Regions from separate parts of the Streptomyces sp. NPDC020597 genome, predicted to be linked through region 2. Evidence: riboswitches for the same ligand, from Rfam matches in the RefSeq annotation. Region 2 holds a riboswitch; the other holds the start of a gene.

Region 1 (7,000 bases), on a different contig from region 2:
TTCTGCAGGGCGTCGACGCCGGCGGTGCGCATCGCGAGGTAGGCCCAGTAGTACATGCCGGGCCACTTCTCCTTGCCGGCCAGGGCGAGCGGGGTGATTCCGGCGGCCTTGAGCTTGCGGACGGCGTCGAGGAAGCCGCTCCAGGTGGTGGGGGGCGCGCTGACGCCGGCCTGCTTGAAGAGCGCCTTGTTGTACCAGAAGCCGATCATGCCGATGTCGAACGGTATGCCGTAGGCCTTGTCGTCGATCAGATACGGCTCCCGGGCGACCGACAGCAGGCCCTCGCCCCAGCCCTTGGCCCGGTCGGTGAGGTCCTCGACGAGCCCGGCGTCGACCTGCTGCTTCAGGACACCCCCGCCCCAGGTGTGGAAGATGTCGGGGAGCTTCCCCGAGGCGGTCAGCGCCGTCATCTTCGACTTGTAGGCGTCGTTCTCCAACTGGACGATCTTGACCTTCACCTTGGGGTTCTGCGCCTCGAACCGCTTGGCCAGTGCGGCCCACACGTCCTTGGTCGGCTGAGTGGTGGAGATGTTCCACCACTCGATGGTGGTCGTCCCCGACGACGACCCCCCGTCCGAGTCGCCGCCGCAGGCGCTCAGTGCCGTCATGCCCAGACCGGCCGCGGCGGAGGCCGCCAGGAAGCCTCGGCGGGAGAGTGCCGGGTCGCCCATCATGCGCTCCTTGAGAGATCGAAAGTTTCGAACCAGATCCAGAAAGGTTCGCTGCTGCCGCACCCTAGAGACACCTTTCGACGGGTGGCAACCCCTTGAACACAGAGAATCCAGAGGCCTGTTCATGAAAGGCCACCCATGGAGGCCCCGGTAGACCTCAAGAGGCAGCGAAACATTCGGATCACACGGCGAACGTTACGGAGTGGAGATCGACGTGACAGAATGGCCGAGATGAGCCTTACCGGTGCCGAACGACAGCCGGGAAGGCGCGGCGGAAGCCGAACGGGGCCGGACCAGGGGCCCGCACCTCTCGGCCAGGAGACACCGCGGCACCACCGTGCCGATCGCCCCCATCGGCGTCCGCCACACCCCGGCGTCCGCCACACCCCGTCGACCGGCACTCGCCGCACCGGCCCCGCGTCCGCCGGACCGCCTCGCGGCCCTAGGGTGACCGCATGCAGAGCTACACGATCGGCCAGGCGGCACGACTGCTCGGCGTCAGCCCCGACACGGCGCGCCGCTGGGCGGACGCCGGCCGCGTGTCGACCCATCGCGACGAGACCGGACGACGCCTCGTGGACGGCAGGGCCCTCGCCGCCTTCTCCGTGGAACTCGCCCGATCGGGCGGCGCGGAGGACGACACCCCCCGCACCTCGGTCCGCAACGCCTTCCCCGGCATCGTCACCGCGATCAAGCTGGGTGACGTGGCCGCCCAGGTGGAGATCCAGGCCGGCCCGCACCGCCTGGTGTCCCTGCTGACCCGGGAGGCGGTCGAGGAACTCGGACTCGAGGTGGGCATGGAGGCGACGGCCCGCGTGAAGTCGACAAACGTACACATCGACCGGGTGTGACCGAAGGCGGCACAGAGCGGGCATACCCGCCAAAAGACCGCGAGGGCCGTACCGTTGACGCCCATGAGCTTGAGCATCCGCAACCAGCTTCCCGGCACCGTCACCGCCGTCCAACCCGGCCAGGTCATGGCCCTCGTGAAGATCCGCCTCGACGGGGGCCAGCACCTCACGGCGGCCATCACCCTGGAGGCATCGGAGCAACTCGCCCTCGCGCCCGGCGCCGCCGTCCACGCCCTGGTGAAGTCGACGGAGGTCTCCCTCTCCACCGGCCAGGTGGCCGGCCTCTCGATCCGCAACCGGCTGCCCGGCACCATCACCGGCCTCGTCCTCGGCTCGGTCATGGCCTCGGTGAAGATCACCGTGGACGGCGGCGAACTCACCGCGGCGATCACCAAGGAGGCGGCGATCGACCTCGGTCTGTTCGTGGGCTCCGACGTCATCGCGCTGATCAAGTCGACCGAGGTGTCCCTGGCGACGGCGTAGAACGACGAGGGGCCCCGTCCGTGACGGACGGGGCCCCTCACTCGCTCCGGATCAGTCCTCGTACGCGTCCAGCGGCGGGCACGAGCAGACCAGGTTGCGGTCGCCGAAGGCCTGGTCGACACGGCGCACCGGCGGCCAGTACTTGTCGGCGGCGGACACCCCGCCGGGGAAGACCGCCTCGTCACGCGAGTACGCGTGCTCCCAGTCGCCGCCGAGCGCGGCCGCGGTGTGCGGAGCGCCGACGAGCGGGTTGTCGTCGGCCGGCCACGCGCCCGCGCCGACCTTCTCGATTTCCGCGCGGATGGCGATCATCGCGTCGCAGAACCGGTCGAGCTCGATCAGGTCCTCGGACTCGGTCGGCTCGATCATCAGCGTCCCCGCCACCGGGAACGACATCGTCGGCGCGTGGAACCCGTAGTCGATGAGCCGCTTGGCGACGTCGTCCACGGTCACACCCGTCGTCCTGGTCAACGGGCGCAGGTCGATGATGCACTCGTGCGCGACCAGCCCGCCCGGACCGTTGTAGAGCACCGGGTAGTGCGGCTCCAGCCGCTTGGCGACGTAGTTGGCGCTCAGCACGGCCACCTGCGTGGCCCGCTTGAGGCCCTCACCGCCCATGAGCCGCACGTACGCCCAGGAGATCGGCAGGATCCCCGCGGAGCCCCACGGAGCCGCCGAGATCGGCCCCACGCCGGTCTCCGGCCCCGCGGCGGGCTGCAGCGGGTGGTTCGGCAGATACGGCGCCAGATGCGACCGCACGGCCACCGGCCCGACGCCCGGACCGCCGCCGCCGTGCGGGATGCAGAACGTCTTGTGCAGGTTCAGATGGGAGACGTCGCCGCCGAAGTGCCCCGGCTTGGCGAGCCCGACGAGCGCGTTGAGGTTCGCGCCGTCGACGTACACCTGACCGCCGGCCTCGTGCACCTGGGCGCAGATGTCGGCGACGTGCTCCTCGAACACGCCGTGCGTGGACGGGTAGGTGATCATCAGCACCGACAGCTCGTCCCGGTACTGCTCGATCTTCGCGCGCAGATCGTCGACGTCGATCTCGCCGTCCTCGGCGGTCTTCACGACGACGACCTTCATGCCGGCCATCACGGCGCTCGCCGCGTTCGTGCCGTGCGCGGAGGACGGGATCAGGCACACCGTGCGCTGCTCGTCGCCGTTGCCCCGGTGGTACCCGCGCACGGCGAGCAGCCCCGCCAGCTCGCCCTGCGACCCGGCGTTCGGCTGCAGGGACACCTTGTCGTACCCGGTGACCTCCGCGAGCCGCTCCTCCAGTTCCCGGATGAGCGTCAGGTAGCCCTGGGCCTGTTCGGCGGGGGCGAAGGGGTGCATCTGCCCGAACTCGGGCCAGGTGACCGGCTCCATCTCGGTGGTGGCGTTGAGCTTCATGGTGCACGAGCCCAGCGGGATCATGCCCCGGTCGAGCGCGTAGTCCCGGTCGGCCAGCCGGCGCAGGTAGCGCAGCATCGCGGTCTCGGAGCGGTGCAGCTGGAAGACGGGGTGGGTCAGGATGTCGTCGGTCCGCAGCAGCCCGGCGGGCAGGGCGTCCTCGACGGCCGCGTCGAGCGACGCGATGTCGCCGTCCACCCCGAAGGCCGCCCAGACCGCGGCGACCTGGGCGCGCCCGGTGGTCTCGTCACAGGAGAGCGCCACATGGTCGGCGTCGACGAGGTGCAGGTTGACCCCGTGGTCCCGCGCCGCGGCGACGACCTCGGCGGCCTTCGCGGGCACCCGCACGGTCAGCGTGTCGAAGTACGCCCGGTGCGTCACCTCGACGCCGCCGGCCTCGAGCCCAGCGGCGATGATCGCGGCGTACCGGTGCGTGCGCCGGGCGATCGCCCGCAGCCCGTCGGGACCGTGGTAGACCGCGTACATCCCGGCCATGACGGCCAGCAGCACCTGCGCGGTGCAGATGTTGCTCGTCGCCTTCTCGCGCCGGATGTGCTGCTCACGCGTCTGCAGCGCGAGCCGGTAGGCCTTGTTCCCGTCCGCGTCCACGGACACGCCCACCAGGCGGCCGGGCAGGCTCCGCGCGAACTTCTCGTGCACCGCCATGTAGCCGGCGTGCGGCCCGCCGAAGCCCATCGGCACGCCGAACCGCTGCGTGGTGCCGACCGCGATGTCCGCGCCCAGCTCGCCGGGCGACTTCAGCAGGGTCAGCGCGAGCAGGTCCGCGGCGACGGTGACGAGCGCGCCGAGCCCGTGCGCCTGGTCGATGAGCGCCTTGAGGTCCCGCACCGCGCCCGAGGCGCCGGGGTACTGGACGAGCACGCCGTTGATCTCGCGCTCCGCGATCTCCGCAGGAATACCGCCGCTCAGATCGGCGACGACGACCTCGACGCCGGTCGGCTCGGCACGCGTCTCGATCACGGCGATGGTCTGCGGCAGCGCGTCCGCGTCGATAAGGAAGAGACCCTTCCGGTTCTTCCCCACGCGCCGGGACAACGCCATCGCCTCGGCGGCCGCCGTGCCCTCGTCGAGCAGCGACGCACCCGAGGTCGGCAGACCCGTCAGGTCGGCGACCATCGTCTGGAAGTTCAGCAGGGCCTCGAGCCGCCCCTGGGAGATCTCCGGCTGGTACGGCGTGTACGCGGTGTACCAGGCCGGGTTCTCCATGACGTTGCGCAGGATGACCGGCGGCGTGAAGGTGCCGTAGTAGCCGAGGCCGATCATCGGGTCGAGCACCTGGTTGCGGTCGGCCAGGGAGCGCAGCTCGGCCAGCACCTCGGCCTCGGTGCGCGCGCCCGGCAGGTCCAGCGCGTCGGCGTTCTTGATCACGTCGGGGACCGCGGCGGCGGTGAGCTCGTCGAGCGAGCCGTAGCCGACGTGCGCGAGCATCTTGGCCCGCGCCTCGTGGTCGGGCCCGATGTGGCGCTGCTCGAAGGGGATTCCCTGCTCGAGCTCGGAGAGCGGAATGCGATGGGCGGTCATTACGGAGGCCTCCTGGTCTGACACGACCTTCGAGGGTCACCACGGCGGGTACCCGGACGGCCTCCCCCTCTGTCATCTCAACCTGAGAGCTTCACCGGTCGCCCGCGGACGACCGGCTTTCACCGTCGGTGAGAGCGGACACCGTCGACGCCGTCGGCACCCGCCCTGCTTTCCAGAGTGACCTCGTCCATGCGGTACGTGAGCCTGAGAGATTCCGGGGAGGATTTGCTCCTTCGGCGCCTCCGGTGGTCTCCGGAGGACTCTCCCGCACGGGGTCAGCAGCCGTTGCCAGACTACCAGCGAGGTCAACGGGCCTCTCGAGTGGCCGCTCGCCTCAATGTGCTCTTTCGTAGTCCTTACGGACGAGCTGCGACCAAGAGGAGGGCCCGTGCAGACCGACATCGATCCGCGCAACCTGATCGGCCGCAAGGCGTTCGACCGCAACGGGGCGAAGATAGGCACCGTCGACGAGGTCTACCTCGACGACGCGACCGGCGTGCCGGAGTGGGCCGCCATCCGCACGGGCCTGTTCTCCCGTGACGCCTTCGTCCCCCTGGAGCCCAGCGAACTGGTCGAGGGGACCCTGCACATCCCGTTCGACCGGGCGCTGATCAAGGACGCCCCGGACTTCGGCGTGGGCCGCCACCTCTCCCCGGAGCAGGAACTCCAGCTCTACCACCACTACGGTCTGGACGTGGCGGCCCCTCCCCCGCTGCCGGACCACGACTTCGGCCGGCTGGCGGGCACGGACGACAGCTGACCCCGGCAGCCCCGCAGCCCCTGTCCCCCGAACGGCCCCACAGCCCCCCGACCTCACTCCGTGCGACTCTCGGGCGCCAGCGACCGTGCCCGCGCACCGCCCGCCGGCCCCTCGCCCTCCTCCGGCCCTCGCCGCACCAGCGGCAGCGGGTCCGCCGGCGCCAACCGCGGATCGTCGGTGCGAAACGTGCGCACCCGGCCCGGCGGCGAATCCGGCGTCTCGAACCGCACGGTGACCCGGCCCAGCCCACTGCCCTGCACCCACCCGGGCCCGAGCTCGGCGTGCCGCACATCGTGCCCCGGACGCCACTGACGCTCCGCCGGCGCCGGGTCCGACGCCGGAGCCGGTGCAAGGGTCGACGCCGGCTCCTCGGCGGCGGGCTCCGCCCTCGGCGCCTGCGCGGACTCGCCCGCCTGCGCCCCCGCGGCCTGTGCGAACAGGTCCTCCTGCGTGAAGTCCGCCAGACCGCTGACGCCCACGCCCAGCAGCCGCACCCCGCCCGTGGTGTCCACGGACTCCAGCAACCGTGCCGCCGCCTCCCCGATCACCGCCGGATCGTCCGTGGGCCCGCGCAGGGTCTCGGACCGGGTGAGCGTCGAGAAGTCATACCGCCGCACCTTCAGCACGATCGTCCGACCCGACAGTCCGGCCTCCCGGAGCCTGCGCACACACCGGTCCGCGAGCCGCTGCACCTCCAGCCCCACCCGGACCCGGTCGTGAATGTCGACGTCGTACGTGTCCTCGACCGACACCGACTTGGTCTCCCGCTCGGCCACCACGGGCCGGTCGTCACGCGCCAGCGCCATGGCGTGGAGCGCATGACCGTGCGCCTTCCCCAGCAGCCGCACCAGTTCGTCCTCACCGGCCTCCGCGATCTCGTCGACCGTGGTGATCCCGGCCCGCCGCAGATGGTCCCCCGTGGCAGGACCCACCCCCGGCAGCGTCCGCACCGGCATGGGCCCGAGCAGCTGCCGCTCGGTGCCCGGCTCGATGAGCACCAGGCCGTCGGGTTTCGCCTGCTCCGAGGCGATCTTCGCGAGCATCTTGCAGGAGGCCAGACCCACCGACCCCGTGAGACCGGTGACCGCCCGTATGTCGGCGCGCAGTCTGGCGCCGGCCAGCCGCGCCGAATCCCCGTCCCAGGCCGCCCCGCCGGCCTCCAGGTCCACGAACGCCTCGTCCAGACTCAGTGGCTCCACCAGCGGCGACAGCGCCCTCAGCAGCGCCATGACCTGCTCGCTGATCGACCGGTAGAAGGCGAACCGCGGCACCAGATAGGCGGCGTTCGGCGCCAGCCT
Region 2 (7,000 bases):
CCTCGGCCATGTCGACCAGGCCGGCCCCGTCGACGTGGTAGGCGACGACGTCGAACTGCTTGCCGGAGAAGTTGAGCCGCATGCCGTGGGTGAGGTGGCCGCCGTGGGCGAGGTCCAGGCCGAGGATGGTGTCGCCGGGCTGGGCCAGGGCGAACAGGGCGGCCTGGTTGGCGGAGGCGCCGGAGTGCGGCTGGACGTTGGCGTACTCGGCGCCGAACAGTTCCTCGACCCGGTCGATGGCGATCTGCTCGGCGACGTCGACGTGCTCGCAGCCGCCGTAGTAGCGGCGGCCGGGGTAGCCCTCGGCGTACTTGTTGGTCAGGACCGAGCCCTGGGCCTCCATGACCGCGAGCGGCGCGAAGTTCTCCGAGGCGATCATCTCGAGCGTGGACTGCTGGCGGTGCAGCTCGGCGTCGACCGCGGCCGCGATCTCGGGATCGAGCTCGTGCAGGGACGTGTTCAGGACGGACATGCGACTACGACTCCTCAGCCGGCGGTGTAGGCGGTGTACTCGTCAGCGGAGAGCAGATCGTCCGGCTCGCCCGTGATGCGTACCTTGAACAGCCACCCGCCCTCGAAGGGGGCGGAGTTCACCAGCGCCGGGTCGTCGACGACGTCCTGGTTGACCTCGGTGATCTCACCGGAGACCGGGGCGTACAGCTCGCTGACCGACTTGGTCGACTCCAGTTCGCCGCAGGACTCGCCCGCGGCCACCGTGGCGCCGGCCTCCGGGAGCTGGACGAAGACCACGTCGCCGAGCGCGTTGGCCGCGTGCTCCGTGATGCCGACCGTCGAGACGCCGTCCTCGGCGACCGACAGCCACTCGTGCTCCTTGCTGTAGCGCAGCTGCTGGGGGTTGCTCATGGCCTGAATTCTCCTGTACGCGGGGGAGTGCTGATGAAGGGGGACGGTCCAGGGCACGGGTGAGCAGCGCGAATGTGCGCAGTGTCACTCGCGCCCGGGGCCCAGTGTCTACTTCTGGCGCTTGTAGAAGGGCAGCGCCACGACCTCGTACGGCTCGTGGCTGCCCCGGATGTCCACGCCCACGCCCGCAGCGCCCGGGGTGGCGTGCGCGGCGTCGACGTAGGCCATCGCGATCGGCCTGCCCAGCGTCGGGGACGGCGCCCCGGAGGTGACCTCGCCGATCACCTCGCCGTTCGCCACGACCGCGTACCCGGCGCGCGGGACGCGGCGGCCCTCGGCGACCAGACCGACCAGGACGCGCGGCGGCTGCCGCTCGGCCAGCGCGGCCGCCTCGGCGAGCGCCTCGCGCCCGACGAAGTCGCCCTCCTTCCCGAACTTCACCACGCGCCCGAGGCCCGCGTCGAAGGGGGTGAGGGAGGTGCTCAGCTCGTGCCCGTACAGCGGCATGCCCGCCTCCAGGCGCAGCGTGTCCCGGCACGACAGACCGCAGGGGACCAGCCCGGCGCCTTCGCCGGCCTTGGTCAGCGCCTGCCACAGCTCGACGGCGTGCTCCGGCTTCACGAACAGCTCGAAGCCGTCCTCGCCGGTGTAACCGGTGCGCGCGATGAGCGCGGGGACGCCGGCGACGGTGCCCGGCAGGCCCGCGTAGTACTTCAGGCCGTCGAGGTCGGCGTCGGTGACGGCCGCGAGGATGCCGGGGGACTTTGGCCCCTGGACGGCGATCAGCGCGTAGGCGTCGCGGTCGTCGCGGACCTCGACGTCGAAGCCCTCGGACCGCTCCACCAGGGCGTCCAGCACGACCTGGGCGTTGGAGGCGTTGGCGACGACCATGTAGTGCGACGAGCCGGACTCGCTCTGCTCGAGCCTGTACACGATCAGGTCGTCGAGGATGCCGCCGTCGGCCCGGCAGATCATCGTGTAGCGGGCCCGGCCGGCCTTGACGCCGCCGATGTCGCCCACCAGGGCGAAGTTCAGGAACTCGGCCGCCTGCGGGCCGGTCACCGTGATCTCGCCCATGTGCGAGAGGTCGAAGAGTCCGGCCCGGGTGCGGACGGCGAGATGCTCGTCGCGTTCGGAGCCGTAGCGCAGGGGCATGTCCCAGCCGGCGAAGTCGGTCATCGTCGCGCCGAGCGAGCGATGCAGGGCATCGAGCGCGGTGTGACGGGGTGCGGTGCTGCTCATCGGTCGTTCGTCTCCCAAGGCGACGTGTGCCCCTCCCGCGCGGGCGGAGCCGGGCGGGGGGACGGCGAGGTCGTTCCTCCCCATCTGTCATCGGAACCTGAGAGGTTCGCCATGACCACCGCTGCGAACGGGGGCGGGACATGGCTTGCACCGTGGGTGGGACCGCCGGCGACGGCGGCCCGCTTTTCAGATGTGCCTCGCCCGCGCGGTAACGGGGCCTGAGAGATTCAAGGGAGGGACTTGCTCCTTCGGCGCCCCAGCGGAACTGCTGCTGAGGACTCTCCCGCGCGGATTCAAACGGCCGGTATGCAGTTGGCGCGGCCATCATCGCACGGCCCGCCCCCGTCGCGGCAGGCCGGATCTGTAACCGGCTTGTGTCGCTACGCGCACGAAAACGCGAGGCACCGCGCATTACCTTCTCTTTACGTGCGATGGGGATGAGTCATACCCGGCCCCAGGGGAGGACGATCACGGTGAAGAGGACGACCTCGGCGAGGACCACGGCCTTCGCGGCCGGCTCGGGGATCACGCTGCCCGCGCAGCCCGGCGCCCGGACACGCAGGGCGTGCTCCGGGCAGCCCGTGCCCGTCGTCCGCGACCTGCGCGAGCGGGCCGGACGCAGTCCGCACGGCCTGCTCTTCGGCCCGCGCGACCTGGTGGTCGTCACGGGTCTGCCCGGCAGCGGCAAGTCGACCCTGATGATGCGCGCGGTGGACGGCGTCCGCATCGACTCCCAGGACACCCGCGACCGCTGGGACGCCCGGATGCCCCGCCTGCTGCCCTACGCCCTCTACCGGCCGCTGGTCCGCCTCGCCCACTACGCCGGACTGCGCCGGGCCCTGCGCGACGGCGGGGGCGTCGTGGTCCACGACTGCGGCGCCCAGGCCTGGGTCCGCGACTGGCTGGCCCGCGCGGCTCGCCGCCGCGGCGGCGCCCTGCACCTGCTCGTCCTCGACGTCGGCGCGGACACGGCCCTGCGGGGCCAGCGCGAGCGCGGCCGAGGCGTCTCGCGGTACGCGTTCCTGCGGCACCGTCGCGCCGCCGCCCGTCTGCTGCGCTCGGTGGAGAAGGGCCGGCTGCCCGAGGGGTGCGGCTCGGCGGTCCTGCTCGACCGGCCCGCCGCCGACGTCCTGCGGCGGATCGGCTTCACGGGCTGAGGCGCGTCGGTCCCCGGGCGCGGGCTGGTCGTCCCACGGGCAGAGGCGGCGCCGCCGACACCCGCTAGCCTTTCAGTCACAGCAGCAGAGTGAGCGGTTCTTAGCAGGCGGTAGGCAGATGGACTTCCCCCCGGCGGACTTCCCCGCGGACTTCCCGGCGCAGGCGCACCCCCATTCGCACGGCGGATGGCCCGGCAACGAGCTGGAGGAGGTGCTCTCCGCCTCCCTCGGCGTGCCGGGAGCCGGCGGCCGGATCGTGGAGGTGCTCGGCCGCAGCTTCGTCTGGGTGCCGCTCCCCGGTGGCGGCGGCCCGCACAGCGGCCCCCTCGACCTGCCCACGATGGAACTCGACGGCCAGGTGTACGTGCCGGTCTTCAGCTCCGAGGAGCAGTTCCGCCAGGTCGTCGGCTCGCACATGTCGTTCACCGTCGCGCCGGCCGTGGAGTTCGCGCGGGGCCTGCCGCCGCAGGCGGGCATCCTCGTCAACCCCGACGGCGTGGTCGGCGTCCCGCTGCCGCCGGCCGCCGTGGCCGAGCTGTGCCGGGCCGGCCGCACCCCGCTGGACGGTCCGGCCGGCGGCGGCCGGGTCCGCCTCTACGAGCCGGACTGGCAGGACGACCCGATCGACTTCCTGGCGGCGGCCTCCGCGGAGTTCGAGGCCGCCGGCGTGGTCCGCACCGCCCGCCGCTGCCTGGCCGCGATCGAGACGGCGGACCCGGTGATGTTCGTGGGCGTCGAGCTCTCCCAGTGGGAGGGCGACCTGCGCGCACTCCCCCTGGAGGCCCTCGGCAGGGCCCTGACGACGGCGGCGGCGCCCTGGCCGGTCAACCTGGTCCTCCTCGACGTCGCCCAGGACCCGGTGGGCGACTGGATGCGGGAGCGCGTCCGCCCCTTCTACTCCAGGCTCCACTAGCCACAGGACCGGGGAGCGGGCCGCCCGGCCCGCGCTCTCAACTGCTCGACCATACGGAGCGCCTAAGCTGGACTCCGACGCGGGGCAACTTCTCGAAGGGGCGATAAAAAGTGAGCGCTGGCACTGCCGCGACCGGCTCGGTCGAGCACATGCTGCGCCAGGTCACGCCCGGGCGCTACGACGCCTACGAGGCGCTCCTGCGCGCGCTCGCGACCCCCTCCTCGGGTCAGGTCTGGATGCTGCTGTGGCACGGGCAGGCCGGCTCCCCGGACGCGCAGTACGGAAACATGGAGGTCGAAGGGCACGGCTACGCGCCCTGTGTGACGTCCGCCCAGGAGCTCAGCGCGAGCGGCTGGAACCGCTCGTACGAGGTGGTCGACGGGCTGGACGTGGCCCGGACCCTCTACCCCGACCACTACGGCCTCTGGCTGAACCCGCACGCCCCCGGTGGCGGCGTCGGCATTCCGTGGCTGGATCTGCGCCGGATCGCCACCGGCCTGGAGCGGCAGCCCGCCGGCCCGCTCCGGCTGTCCGAGCCCGCCATCGAGATCCCGCAGTTCTACGCGCTGCTCGCGCAGAACGCCCACCGCGCCCAGGCGGTCCGCACGCTGCGCCGGGCCTGGGTGCAGCCGGCGCTCGGCGCGCCCTACCTGGCCATCGGGCTCGACGTGTACGACTCCTCCCCGGCGGCCGTGGACGCCGTGCGGGCGATGATGCAGCAGTCCATCGGCGCGGTGCCGGACGGGCTGCCGGTCTCCACGGTCGCGATGACCGACGACTACGACCCCGTCGTGATGTGGATGCGCGCCAACGCCCGCCCCTTCTACGACCGCGAGGCGCACGCCCCCGCTCCGGCCCAGGGGCCGGGCGGCGGCTACGGCTTCCCGGGCCCGCGCCCGTACTGATCCGACGCCCGACGCCCGACGCCTGATGCCCGACGTCCGGTGTGCGGCGTCCGGGCGTCCGATGTGCGGGCCTCCGGGGTCCTGACGGTCACTCCCGGTCACGGGACGGCCGGTCGCTGATCGCCCGTCAGACCCGCACCGGCTCGTGGCGCGTGGCCGTGCCTGCCGCCGATCCCGCGCTCTGCCTCGCGCCGACGTCCTGAAGTGTTCCGGTTCTTCCGTGATGTGACGCCGGGCACACCTGACGGGCGCGCCGCACTCTCCGGATGTCGGGGTGTGGCGTTCGGGTAACGGAATGTGCAGGTCGGCATCACGGTTACGCATACTTTCGCCGCCAGATCTGGCGTGTGATCGCGCATGCATTGAAGACTCGCCTCTCAGACGCGAGGTCGTCGATCCTGTGAGCGAGTGCCCATCGGCAGCAATCCGGGGTCAACTGGACAGTTGGGCCGCACTCATCGGCGCCGGCCGCGTAGCAGGCAGTAAGTGGATCAAGCCGCCGACAGCGGCGGACAAAGGCCGGTCACCGCCGGCGAGAGGGGTCGGGTCACCGTGACCGCACCGATCGAGACCACCGGGTCGGCAACCGAGGTACAGCCCGAGGCTGTGCTCGCGGGTGTCGAGAAGGGGCAGATCGAGGGCCGTTCCCTGGGGCAGATCGCCTGGTCCCGCTTCAAGAAGGACAAGGTCGCCGTGGCCGGCGGGGTCATCGTGATCCTGCTGATCGTGCTCGCGCTCCTCTCGCGTCCGATCCAGGCCCTGTTCGGCCTGGACCCCAACGCCTTCAACCAGGACCTGATCGACCCCAACACGTCGATCCCCCAAGGGGACTTCGGCGGCATGAGCTGGGAGCACCCGCTCGGCGTGGACCCCAAGTTCGGGCGCGACATCGCCACCCGCATCCTCGAGGGCTCCTGGGTGTCGCTGGTCGTGGCCTTCGGGGCGACGATCCTGTCGAACACCATCGGCGCCGTCCTCGGCGTGGTCGCCGGCTACTACGGCGGGCGGGTCGACTCGATCATCAGCCGGCTGATGGACACCTTCCTCGCCTTCCCCCTCCTGCTGTTCGCCATCGCCATCTCCGCCACGCTGCAGGGCGGCGCGTTCGGCATGGAGGGCCTGCCGCTGCACATCAGCGTGCTCATCTTCGTCATCGGCTTCTTCAACTGGCCTTATCTGGGACGCATCGTCCGGGGCCAGACGCTCGCCCTGCGGGAACGCGAGTTCGTGGACGCGTCGCGGGGCATGGGCGCCAAGGGGCCGTACATCCTCTTCCGGGAGCTGCTGCCCAACCTGGTCGGCCCGATCATCGTCTACTCGACGCTGCTCATCCCGACCAACATCCTCTTCGAGGCCAGCCTGAGCTTCCTGGGCGTCGGCATCCAGCCCCCGCAGGCGTCGTGGGGCGGCATGCTCAAGGAGGCGGTCACCTACTACCAGGTCGATCCGCAGTTCATGATCGTGCCCGGTCTCGCCATCTTCGTGACCGTGCTGGCGTTCAACCTGCTCGGCGACGGTCTCCGTGACGCTCTCGACCCGCGCAGCCGCTGACGTGCAGCCGCAGCGAGAGTCCGACAGATTTCCATCAACAAAGGGGAAGCAGACCATCATGCGAAGGTCAGGGCTGGCCGCGATTGCGGCCATCGGCAGTGTGAGCCTGTTGCTCGCCGGCTGCAGCAAGGCCGATGACAACACGGACAAGGACGGCGGCAAGTCCGCCGGGGCCGACGCGGCCACCAAGGGCGTCGTCAACGCGTCCACCCAGAAGGGTGGGACGGTCACGTACGAGTACTCCGACGTGCCGGACTCCTTCGACCCGGGCAACACGTACTACGCGTACATGTACAACCTCAGCCGCGTCTACGCGCGTCCGCTGATGACCTTCCAGCCCGGCGCGGGCGAGGAGGGCAACAAGCTCG

The links. Region 2 has a riboswitch for glycine ahead of gcvT (glycine cleavage system aminomethyltransferase GcvT). Riboswitches for the same ligand answer to the same signal wherever they lie in the genome.
Region 1: linked by a shared signal. The riboswitch ahead of gcvP (aminomethyl-transferring glycine dehydrogenase) and the one ahead of gcvT (glycine cleavage system aminomethyltransferase GcvT) in region 2 are both predicted to bind glycine.

The regions. Positions count from the first base shown of each region.
Region 1 is NZ_JBIRUL010000031.1:9,106-16,105, reverse strand. Features, by position in the region: gene ACH4ZA_RS33935 (extracellular solute-binding protein) at 1-671, opposite strand, end outside; gene ACH4ZA_RS33930 (molybdopterin-binding protein) at 1,127-1,522, shown strand; gene ACH4ZA_RS33925 (molybdopterin-binding protein) at 1,586-2,005, shown strand; gene gcvP (aminomethyl-transferring glycine dehydrogenase) at 2,057-4,942, opposite strand; glycine riboswitch at 5,125-5,220, opposite strand; gene ACH4ZA_RS33915 (PRC-barrel domain-containing protein) at 5,331-5,702, shown strand; partial or broken gene ACH4ZA_RS33910 (DNA polymerase IV) at 5,624-7,000, opposite strand, start outside.
Region 2 is NZ_JBIRUL010000011.1:42,819-49,818, forward strand. Features, by position in the region: gene glyA (serine hydroxymethyltransferase) at 1-472, opposite strand, end outside; gene gcvH (glycine cleavage system protein GcvH) at 487-864, opposite strand; gene gcvT (glycine cleavage system aminomethyltransferase GcvT) at 973-2,106, opposite strand; glycine riboswitch at 2,303-2,402, opposite strand; gene ACH4ZA_RS20620 (AAA family ATPase) at 2,544-3,263, shown strand; gene ACH4ZA_RS20625 (enhanced serine sensitivity protein SseB) at 3,382-4,176, shown strand; gene ACH4ZA_RS20630 (enhanced serine sensitivity protein SseB C-terminal domain-containing protein) at 4,326-5,081, shown strand; gene ACH4ZA_RS20635 (ABC transporter permease) at 5,634-6,632, shown strand; gene ACH4ZA_RS20640 (ABC transporter substrate-binding protein) at 6,691-7,000, shown strand, end outside.